3 regions of the Haliea sp. genome follow, and region 2 is predicted to be linked to each of the others. Evidence: predicted binding sites of a transcription regulator. Region 2 holds the regulator's gene; each other region holds the start of a gene.

Region 1 (3,209 bases), on a different contig from region 2:
TTCTACCCCTGGTGGTAACGCAGGGCGCTGCTGCGCCCCTGGGCCTGATCGTAGACGCCGATCAGGAAACCGTTGATGCACTCTCCGAGCTGCTTGCCGCAAAGGGTTTCAGCACCCTGCACTGCGGCACCCTTGCCGAGGCCAGCGAAACCCTCGAGGTACATGCTGACGCTCTTGCGGTAGCCTTCATCGACCTGGACCTGCCTGACGGAGAAGGCCTCGAATTGCTGGGCAAGAACAGCCTGCTTCGGGACCATACCGATGTCGCCCTGATACATCGTCACGATGATCCCGCACGCACGCAGCGCGGTATCCGGGAGCAGGCGAGCTACTTCTTTCGCAAGCCACTGGACGCCGTATTCATCGGCGAACTGCTCGAGGATATCGGCCGGGAATGCGCGCAGAAAGCGACCGCAGGGGCCGCCGACGACAGCGTGGCTATCGACCAGTTCGGCATGCTGCGCGGAAACTCACCCGCGATGCGCAAGCTGTATCGGGTGGTGAGGAAGGTGGCGCCTTCCAATGCGACGGTACTCGTGGTGGGTGAAAGCGGCACCGGAAAGGAGCTGGCCGCACAGACCCTGCATCAAATGTCGGGGGTGGCAGGGCCCTTCGTCGCCATGAACTGCGGGGCTATCGCCAGCGAGCTGGCGGAAAGCGAACTTTTCGGCCACGAAAAAGGCAGCTTCAGCGGCGCTGAGCGACGTCATGCCGGCTACTTTGAACGGGCGGAGGGCGGCACGCTGCTACTCGACGAGGTGGGGGAGATGCCACTTGACCTGCAGGTCAAGCTGCTACGCGTACTGGAAACGGGCAAGTTTCGTCGCGTCGGCGGCACCGAGGACCTGTCGATGAACGTGCGCTTTGTTGCAGCAACCAACCGGGATCCGGAGGCGGCGATTCAAGAGGGCTTGCTGCGTGAAGACCTCTATTTCCGCATTGCGCAGTTCTGCCTGCGCATGCCGCCGCTGCGTGAACGCGACCGGGATATCGCAGGTCTGGCGCACGCGTTCCTGAACGAACTCAACACGGAACACGGTACAGCGAAGCGTTTCTCACCGGATGCCATCGTCGCCATTGAAGACTACGCCTGGCCGGGTAACGTGCGCGAGCTGAAAAGCGCCGTAGAGCGGGCTTTTATCCTCGCCGAAGACACGCTCGAGCCGCAGCACCTGCCCGAGGGCCAGATTGAGCAGGCCGGTGAATTCCTGCGCATATCCGTGGGAGAATCACTGCAGCAGACAGAGAAGCAGCAGATCCTCGCGACCATCGAGGCCTGCAAAGGCAACAAGAAAGCGGCTGCCGAGACGCTCGGTATCGCCTTGAAAACGCTCTATAACAAACTCAAGGAATACGAAAGGGACTGAGGCACCGGCGTCCGACCCGTCACGCCAGATTCTCTCGCAACAGCTCCTCACCGCGAGCCGTCAACACGAAGCCCTGCCTGTGCTTCACCCGGAACATGGCAGCCCAGGGCATCAGCACCGTGCCCCGCTGCGGCAGCGTGATTCGCGCGAAACGCACAATGCCCGCGGCCGGGTCGATCTGCAGCTCCGAGATAGTCCCCACTTCGGAACCACGGGCATCGTACACCCCGGCCCCCAGCAGCTTGGCGGATGGCATCGCCTGATCCATGCTTTCACCCTCTTGAAGTGTCACCCCTTGGAGGATGCACAATCCACACCAATATCGACCGGGCCAGCCTATCCACCGCATCAGCACCACGGAGCGGGTCGTCACGCGCCCCGGGCGGCGGGGTTCCTTTGTAAAAAGGTGCAAGACACGCGGTCATTTTTGCAAGCGCAGGGCGCCTCAGGCGACACGTCCGTGCACCTCAATCTTCGCCAGGCCTCTCGATCACGGGGCTTTCAAGCGTTTTGGACGGCATTGGCACGGTTCTCGCAACACCAACCGCACAGCCGCTCGGCGTGTCCGCACAAGCGGGCACCTGAAGGCGCAAAAAGGAGAATGATCATGCTGTATTGGGCACTTGTCTTCCTGGTTGTCGGCCTGGTTGCCGGCTTGCTTGGCGCCTCTGGCGTTGCCGCGATCGCGAGCCAGATTGCGTGGATACTGTTCGTCATCGGCATCGTGCTGTTGGTTATACACCTGGTAACCGGGCGCAAGCCGCCGGCGCCGTAAACGCTGCCGCCGGGGTCGCGAGACCCCGGCATTGCTCTGCGAGCGTCGAAGCAAACCCCTATTCACGGTTGAAACCTGGAGGTACCACGATGTCACTACTCGACTCAGCCACCGAAATGATTGAAAAACGGATGGAACAGCTGAATCACAAGATTGAAGCCGAACAAGCCGAGGCAGAGCGCAAAATGGCCGAAGCCGAAAGCGAGAAGGCGCGGGCAGACATGCAAACCGAGCTCAAGGAGCGCACCCGGCAGCTGCAGGAGCAGATCGATGACGCGGGACAAAAACTCGCCGACGCGAAATCTGCCAGCGAATCGCGCTTGCAGGAGATCATGGACAGCTTTAACGGGAAGTAAAGGGTGGTAGGACCAGGCGGATTCGAACCGCCGACCTCTACCATGTCAAGGTAGCGCTCTAACCAACTGAGCTATGGTCCTGTCGTGAGGGCCGCGATTATAAAGCTGACGCGCGGAATCCTCAACCAGTTTCGCCAGCTCGGTGCCGGCCACCGTCCGCGCGCTCTGTCTGCCACCGCCGCACCCGGCTACGCGACTGTGGCGCGGCAAAACCGAATGCGTATACACTCCACTGTCCAGTCATACAAATAACAGGACACTGGCATGTTTGATAACGAGCACCCGGCGCGGCGTGCGGCCCTGCTGTCGCGCGAGTACGTTCACAGCAAAAACAAGGCCGGATGGCTGGGCCTCTACGCTGAGGACGCGATCATCGAAGACCCTATCGGGGTCTCGCACATCGACCCCGCCGGCAAGGGGCATCGTGGGCCCGCGGCACGGGAAGCGTTTTGGGACAACTTCATCGCCCCCGTGGACATCCGCATCGAGATTCTTGAGTCCTTTGCCGCCGGCAGCGAGGTTGCCAACCTGGTCACCCTGACCATCACCATCGACGGCGGCGAAGGCAAAACCCTGCAGCAGAAGGTGCATGGTGTGTTCACCTATCACGTCGATGACGCCGGCAAACTGCTGTCGCTGCGTGGCTACTGGGAGACCGATGACCCGCGCAATGCGCTGATGGAGGTCGCGGCGGATGGTACCCTGACCACG
Region 2 (3,209 bases):
ATCGAGTATTTCAAATCCCAGGAGCGGGTGAAACTCAGCCGCGAAGCGCGGATTGAGCAGGACGGCTCGATTGTTACCGGCAATACCATCGATTATTTCATGGCGGAGCAGCGGGTCAGGGCCGACGCCGGTCGGCGCGAGGACGGCGGCCGGGTCGAGGTCGTCATCCCCGCCGAGGTGCTGGAAGGCGACGAACAAGAGGCGCAGCGTGGCGCAACTCAGGGCGAGTAACCTGGCCAAGGCCTACCGGGGTCGCAAGGTGGTCATCGACGTCTCGCTGGAGATTTCCAGTGGGCAGGTGGTCGGTCTGCTGGGCCCCAACGGGGCAGGTAAAACCACCTGCTTCTACATGGTGGTTGGCATTATCACGGCAGACGCCGGGCGCATCGAACTGAATGGCGAAGATATCACGTCACTGGCGATGCACGACCGGGCGCGCCGCGGGCTTGGCTACCTGCCCCAGGAGGCCTCCATTTTCCGCAAGCTGAGCGTGCAGGACAACCTGCTCGCGATTCTCGAAACGCGGCCCGACCTGGGCAAGGCCGAGCGACTGGCACACTGCGACCGGCTGCTGGAGGAGTTCCACCTGACTCACCTGCGCACCAGCCTCGGCCAGGCACTGTCCGGAGGCGAGCGGCGCCGCGTGGAAATCGCCCGCGCACTGGCGACCGAGCCCGACTTCATCCTGCTTGACGAACCCTTCGCCGGCGTGGACCCGATCTCGGTTTCCGATATCAAGGACATCATCATTCATCTGCGCAAGCGCGGCATAGGCGTGTTGATCACAGACCACAACGTCCGCGAAACCCTCGACATCTGCGAGCGTGCCTACATCGTCGGCGAGGGGCATATCATCGCCGAGGGAAATGCCCAGGAAGTGCTGGAAAACCCCCGCGTGCGCAAGGTCTATCTGGGCGAGCACTTCAGGCTTTGACGCAGGGCCTCACCCCTGCCCCGGGCCTCCACAATCCCGCAAGCAAATTTCGCGCCATTCTGTTGCGCGGCTACCTGCGCCAGCGCTACACTGGCATCACAGCCAACCCGCGGCGGTACCCGGGATGAATCCAGTACGTTGATGAAACAGTCGCTTCAACTCAAGCTTGGCCAACAGCTGACAATGACGCCGCAGCTGCAACAGGCCATCAAGCTGCTGCAGCTGAGCACCCTGGATTTGCAGCAGGAGATCCAGCAGGCGCTGGACAGTAACCCACTGCTGGAACTTGCCGAGGACGACTACGACGCCGAGGCTGAAGCCCGCGCGCTGGCGACCGAGAACAGCCAGTCCACCGGAGAAGCCACTCCGGAACAGGCCGAGCGCGACGTCGCCGCTAGCGCTGACGAATGGCAAACCGACACCCTCCCCGATGAACTCCCTGTCGACACCCAGTGGGATGACCTGCTGCCCTCCTCGTCGGCTCCCGCGAGTCAGGGGGAGGACGCGTTTGACGGCGATTTTGACGCGCGCAACAATGCCCGCGACAGTCTGCAGGACCAGCTGCTCTGGCAACTGAACCTGACTCGCCTGTCAGACACCGATCGCATCATCGCCATGGCCATTATCGATGCGACCGACGCCAACGGTCGCCTGCAGAGCAGCGTCGAGGATATCCACGAGTCCCTGACGCCGGATCTGGACATCGACCTCGACGAGGTCGTGGCAGTGCTGCACTGCCTGCAGCAGTTTGAACCGGCCGGGGTCTGTACACGCGACCTGCAGGAATGCCTGCTTGTGCAACTGCAACAGCTTCCCCCGGGGACACCCTGCGTGGAACAGGCGCGGCTGATGATCAGCCGGCACATGGCACAACTGGGCAGCGGAGACTACAAGCAGATCATGCGCCGTATGCGCCTCAGCGAAGCACAGCTGAAAGAAGTGCTAGACCTGATCCGCACCCTCGACCCAAACCCGGGGCAAAGCGTCGGCGAAGACACCACGGAGTACGTGGTTCCCGATGTCTTCGTGAGCAAGCGCAACGGCCGCTGGGTGGTCGAGCTCAACCCTGACATCGCCCCCAAGCTGCGCATCAATGACAGCTACGCCAGCCTGATACGTCGCGCCGACAGCAGCGCCGACAACACCTTCCTGAAGGACAACCTCCAGGAAGCGCGCTGGTTCCTGAAGAGCCTGCACAGCCGCAACGAAACGCTGATGAAAGTGGCGAGCAAGATCGTGGAACACCAGCGCAATTTCCTTGAGTATGGCGAAGAAGCCATGAAGCCGTTGGTGCTGCATGACATTGCGGAAGCCATCGAGATGCACGAATCGACCATATCCCGCGCCACGACACGCAAGTACATGCACACGCCGAGGGGTATCTTCGAACTGAAATATTTCTTTTCCAGCCATGTGGGCACGACTGAGGGTGGCGAGGCCTCTTCCACCGCCATCAAGGCGCTGATTCGCAAGCTGGTGGCAGCGGAAAACCCGCGCAAACCGCTCAGCGACAGCAAGATTGCGGCCGTATTGGAGGAGCAGGGTTTGCAGGTGGCCCGCCGTACCGTGGCCAAATATCGCGAGATGCTGATGATCCCGCCCTCCAATGAGCGCAAGAGATTGGTCTAGACTATCAGTGTACTGCCCGGCAGTACTTTGTCAGGTTGCCGCTGGCAGAAAGCGGCACACCGGTTCCGGGCGACCAGCCCGGCTTTCATGAGAAGAAGGAGTCAGGTATGCAATTGAACGTCAGCGGACACCACGTAGAGGTTACTCATGCGCTGCGTGAATATGTGGAGAGTAAGTTCGAGCGCCTGCAGCGACATTTTGACCAGATAACCAATACCGAAGTCACCCTGATTGTGGAAAAAATGGTGCAGAAGGCCGAGGCCAACGTGCACATTTCAGGCGCGGATATCTTTGCCGCAGCGGAGTCAGAGGACATGTATGCAGCGATTGACGCACTGGCGGACAAGCTCGACCGCCAGCTCATCAAACACAAAGAAAAGGCGCGAGCCCGTTAGGAACTTTCATGCACGTTCTTTCTGAACTGCTGACGCCGGGGCGCACGGTCTGCCGTGCCCCCGGCAGCAGTAAAAAAAGGCTCTTTGAAACGCTGGCCAGCGTCGTCAGCGAGAACAGCCCGGAGCTCGCGGAGGCGGATATCTTCGCCCAGCTCATCGCGCGCGAACGCCTGGGCAGTACCGGTCTTGGCGCCGGCATTGCCATTCCGCATTGCCGTATCGCCAATTGCAGCCAGCCCATCGGTTGCCTG
Region 3 (3,209 bases), on a different contig from region 2:
CACGGGAGACCCTACATGATCACGGTACTGCAAAGCCTGCCTGTTGCCAGCTCGGACGCCACCGCTGCGCCCGGCAACACGGCGCAGAATGGCTCTGAAAACGGATTTTCGCAGATGTTCGCAGCCGCTCGCGCGGCCTCAGCGGACAAGCCCGCCGCCGACGCCAGGGGCGGCAATGCCACGCCCTCCCGCGGCAGCACTTTGCCGCCTGACGCCGCAGAGTCAGCCCTTGCCCCCCCGTCGGTCGGCATCGCGGGCGCTGCGGCGGAGCCGCCCACCGCTGCCTGGCAGTCCTTTACGCTTTCCCTGCAAGCACTCGCGGAGCCCGGTCTGGAGGGCGCCGGCCAGGCATCGGCTGTCACGGGTGACCTGGTTGCAGCGGGCGCTGGTGACGCGGCACTGTCGGGGGATGCGACGCCATCACCGGCGAACCCGGCCATTCCCCTGCCTGTCGCACTGCCCGTCGCCACCGCTGAGACAGCGCTGCGTGGCGATTCGCCGGGGGCACTGGAGGGCAGCGTCCGCGCCAATGCCACCACTGGGGCAGCAACGCCTTTGGGCTCGTCATTACCGGCGCCACCTGAGGCCGCCGCTGACCTGATGCCGGGAGCGGGCACGCGCGAGGCCAACAGCCGGGCGGAGAGGGTGGTTGCGCCCGCAGCAACCGCCACAGCGGCGGAGGAGTCCGGCATGCTGGCAGCCGCTGAGCGTGCGCGTGGCGAGGAGGCGGCACTGCAGGGCCTGCGCCAGCGCGCCGTGGAAGGCGCTGTTGACGCCCCGCGTCTGGCATCATCCGCGTCCGGCAATGTGGACGCTGCTGCGCCCAACACACCGGTAACGGCCGGGACACAGGGTGCTGCCGCACAGGCCGATGCCCCGGCCCCTGCCGCTCCGCGCACGCCGGCGCAGCTGGCGATGACACACACACCGCAGGACCCGGAGTTTACCGGCGAACTGGCCAACCGCTTGCAGGTGTTCGCCCGTAACGGTGGCCACGAGGCCACGCTGCAGCTGCACCCCGCGGACCTGGGGCGCCTGCAGGTTTCTATCACCACTGAGGGCGACCAGGCGCGGGTGCTGTTCGTGGCGGATTCCGCCGCAGCCCGGGATGCCATTGAACAGTCCCTGCCGCGTTTGCGTGAAATGCTCGCCCAGAGCGGCCTGCAACTGGCCCACAGTGACGTGTCCAGCCAGTCACAGGGCAGTGGTGACAGCCAGCGCGACGCTGTCGGCGGGTCGCGCCAGGTGGCAGCTGACGACAGCGGCAACGGGCTTCTGTCCGGCGCCGCGGAATCCACTCACCAGCCCGCCGGTGCCGGCGCGCGCCTGGTCGATTACTACATTTAACTTCCCGCCTTTTTCAGTCTAGTATGCCCGCAGGCTGCCTCCGGGCAGCCACGCGGGCGCGGGGTGTCAAAATACTGGCACTCGCCGCACACTCTGCGCCTTAACTGTCTGTAATCATTAGAAATAAATTTTCTGGTATAGCTCTTGCTTCAGGGGATGTTGCTGACCTATGGCGGCATTCGGCAGGGCTGCCGGTCAGTTGCGAGGAGCAAGCATGGCTGCAAAAGAAGATCTCAATCTCGGCAAGGGGAATGGCGCGGGTGATGCCGACAAGGCGTCCGGCGGCGGCAAGGGTAAACTGATTGCCATCATCGCGGTGGTGGTCGTCCTGATCGGCGGTGGGGCGGCCGCAGCGTTCCTGCTGCTGGGTAACAATGACGAGCCAGCGGCTGAGGTGGCGGGGGCAGAGCCCGCGGCGCCCAAGGTCGAGGAGCGCGAGGCGGCCTACATGCCGCTGGAGAAGTTCCTGGTCAATTTCGACCACAAGGGCGGCATGCGCTACATCCAGACCGATATCCAGTTGATGGCCTATGAGCCCGCAGCGCTGGAAAACGCCCAGCGCAACATGCCTGCAGTGCGCAACCGCCTGATCATGCTGCTCAGCGACCAGGACTTCGATGCGCTGCGCACGGTGGAGGGCAAGGAAACGCTGCGCCAGGACGTGCTGAAGGCCGTGAACGAGGTACTCAAGCTGTCCGGGCCGGATGCCGTGCAGGACGTCTACTTCACTTCTTTCGTGTTGCAATAGGTCGGGTATGGCTGGCAGCGATCTGCTCTCTGAAGGCGAACTCGATGCGCTGACCGGTGGCAATACCGCCGGCAGCGGCGGTTACCGCACCTTCGACTTCACCGCCCGCGAGCAATCGCTGCTCAACCAGCTGACGCTGTTGCCCCCCCTGCAAGAGAGGCAGGCTGAACAGCTGGCACAGGGCCTGGAGGATGTGTTCGGCAGTGAGTTCGAGGTGGCGGCCGCAGGCTTGCGGGTGCTCTCCTGCGAGGAGCTTCTGGCATCGCTGGCGGAAAGCGTGGCGGTGTCCACGCTGGAGCTGGCACCGCTGGCCGGCCACGGTCATGTGGTGTGCCCGGCACCGCTGCTGTCCCAACTGGTCAACGATTATTTCGGCGGGGTGCGCGGCGGCAGCGTCGCCAACCTGCCGCGCACAGCCCTGACGCCCAGCGAGCTGCGGCTGGCCGAGCGTGTCGCAGAACAGGTGACAGGGTCGCTGGTCGCCGCCTGGGCCGACAAACTGCCGCTGGAGCCGGGCGAAGCGCATACCGCACCGCATGTGGATGCCATCGCCTCGCTGCCCTCCGGCGACAAGCTGGTGCAGATGGTGTTTGCCGTCACCCTCAACGAATTGACGACAGACGTCGCCCTGCTGTTGCCCTTCGCGGCACTCGAGCCCTGGAAACAGCGTTTCAGCGCACCGCGCAAAGCCGCGGCGGAGGACGCCGGGCAGGGCTGGGGGCCGCACCTGCGGCGCGAACTGCCCGCGGTGAAGGTGGATGTCGCGGTGATGCTTGCCAGCCGCGAACTCACCCTGGGTGAAGTCCTCGGTTTGCGGGTCGGTTCGGTCATCGACATTGCAGTGCCCGACGAGGTGGACCTCTGCGTGGAGGGCGTGCGTCTGGCCAGCGGCCGCTACGGCGCCTACGAGGGGCACAAGGCGATCAAGATCACGGGATTTGCCGGCACCGATGCGCCGGCGGGTAAAAGCACAGGATGAGATCATGAGTGAACAGGACGAACAGGGCGCCGGCGAAGCCGCTGGCGAGACGCTGCAGCAGCTGTCGCCCGGCACTGCCGGCGGCGCCGGCGGCGGTGAGATCAATTTCGACCTGCTGCTGGACGTGCCGGTGAC

What was found. Region 2 encodes sigma-54, which starts transcription at its own class of promoters, with help from an activator protein. Its sites were predicted from a motif close to TGGCACANNNNTTGCNNT; they were not measured.
Region 1: a site for sigma-54 is predicted at 1,889-1,906, ahead of R3E49_RS01165 (DUF1328 domain-containing protein). Genes of this name have one in related genera too.
Region 3: a site for sigma-54 is predicted at 1,481-1,498, ahead of fliL (flagellar basal body-associated protein FliL). Genes of this name have one in related genera too.

Annotation. Positions count from the first base shown of each region.
Region 1 is NZ_JAWKZJ010000001.1:264,559-267,767, forward strand. It holds gene R3E49_RS01150 (crotonase/enoyl-CoA hydratase family protein) at 1-18, shown strand, start outside; gene R3E49_RS01155 (sigma-54-dependent transcriptional regulator) at 12-1,367, shown strand; gene R3E49_RS01160 (PRC-barrel domain-containing protein) at 1,387-1,635, opposite strand; gene R3E49_RS01165 (DUF1328 domain-containing protein) at 1,975-2,142, shown strand; gene R3E49_RS01170 (hypothetical protein) at 2,232-2,498, shown strand; tRNA gene R3E49_RS01175 (tRNA-Val) at 2,503-2,579, opposite strand; gene R3E49_RS01180 (nuclear transport factor 2 family protein) at 2,763-3,209, shown strand, end outside.
Region 2 is NZ_JAWKZJ010000005.1:109,726-112,934, forward strand. It holds gene lptA (lipopolysaccharide transport periplasmic protein LptA) at 1-231, shown strand, start outside; gene lptB (LPS export ABC transporter ATP-binding protein) at 209-934, shown strand; gene R3E49_RS10790 (RNA polymerase factor sigma-54) at 1,076-2,563, shown strand; gene hpf (ribosome hibernation-promoting factor, HPF/YfiA family) at 2,671-2,958, shown strand; gene ptsN (PTS IIA-like nitrogen regulatory protein PtsN) at 2,967-3,209, shown strand, end outside.
Region 3 is NZ_JAWKZJ010000006.1:238,648-241,856, forward strand. It holds gene R3E49_RS12880 (flagellar hook-length control protein FliK) at 16-1,347, shown strand; gene fliL (flagellar basal body-associated protein FliL) at 1,562-2,095, shown strand; gene R3E49_RS12890 (flagellar motor switch protein FliM) at 2,103-3,074, shown strand; gene fliN (flagellar motor switch protein FliN) at 3,079-3,209, shown strand, end outside.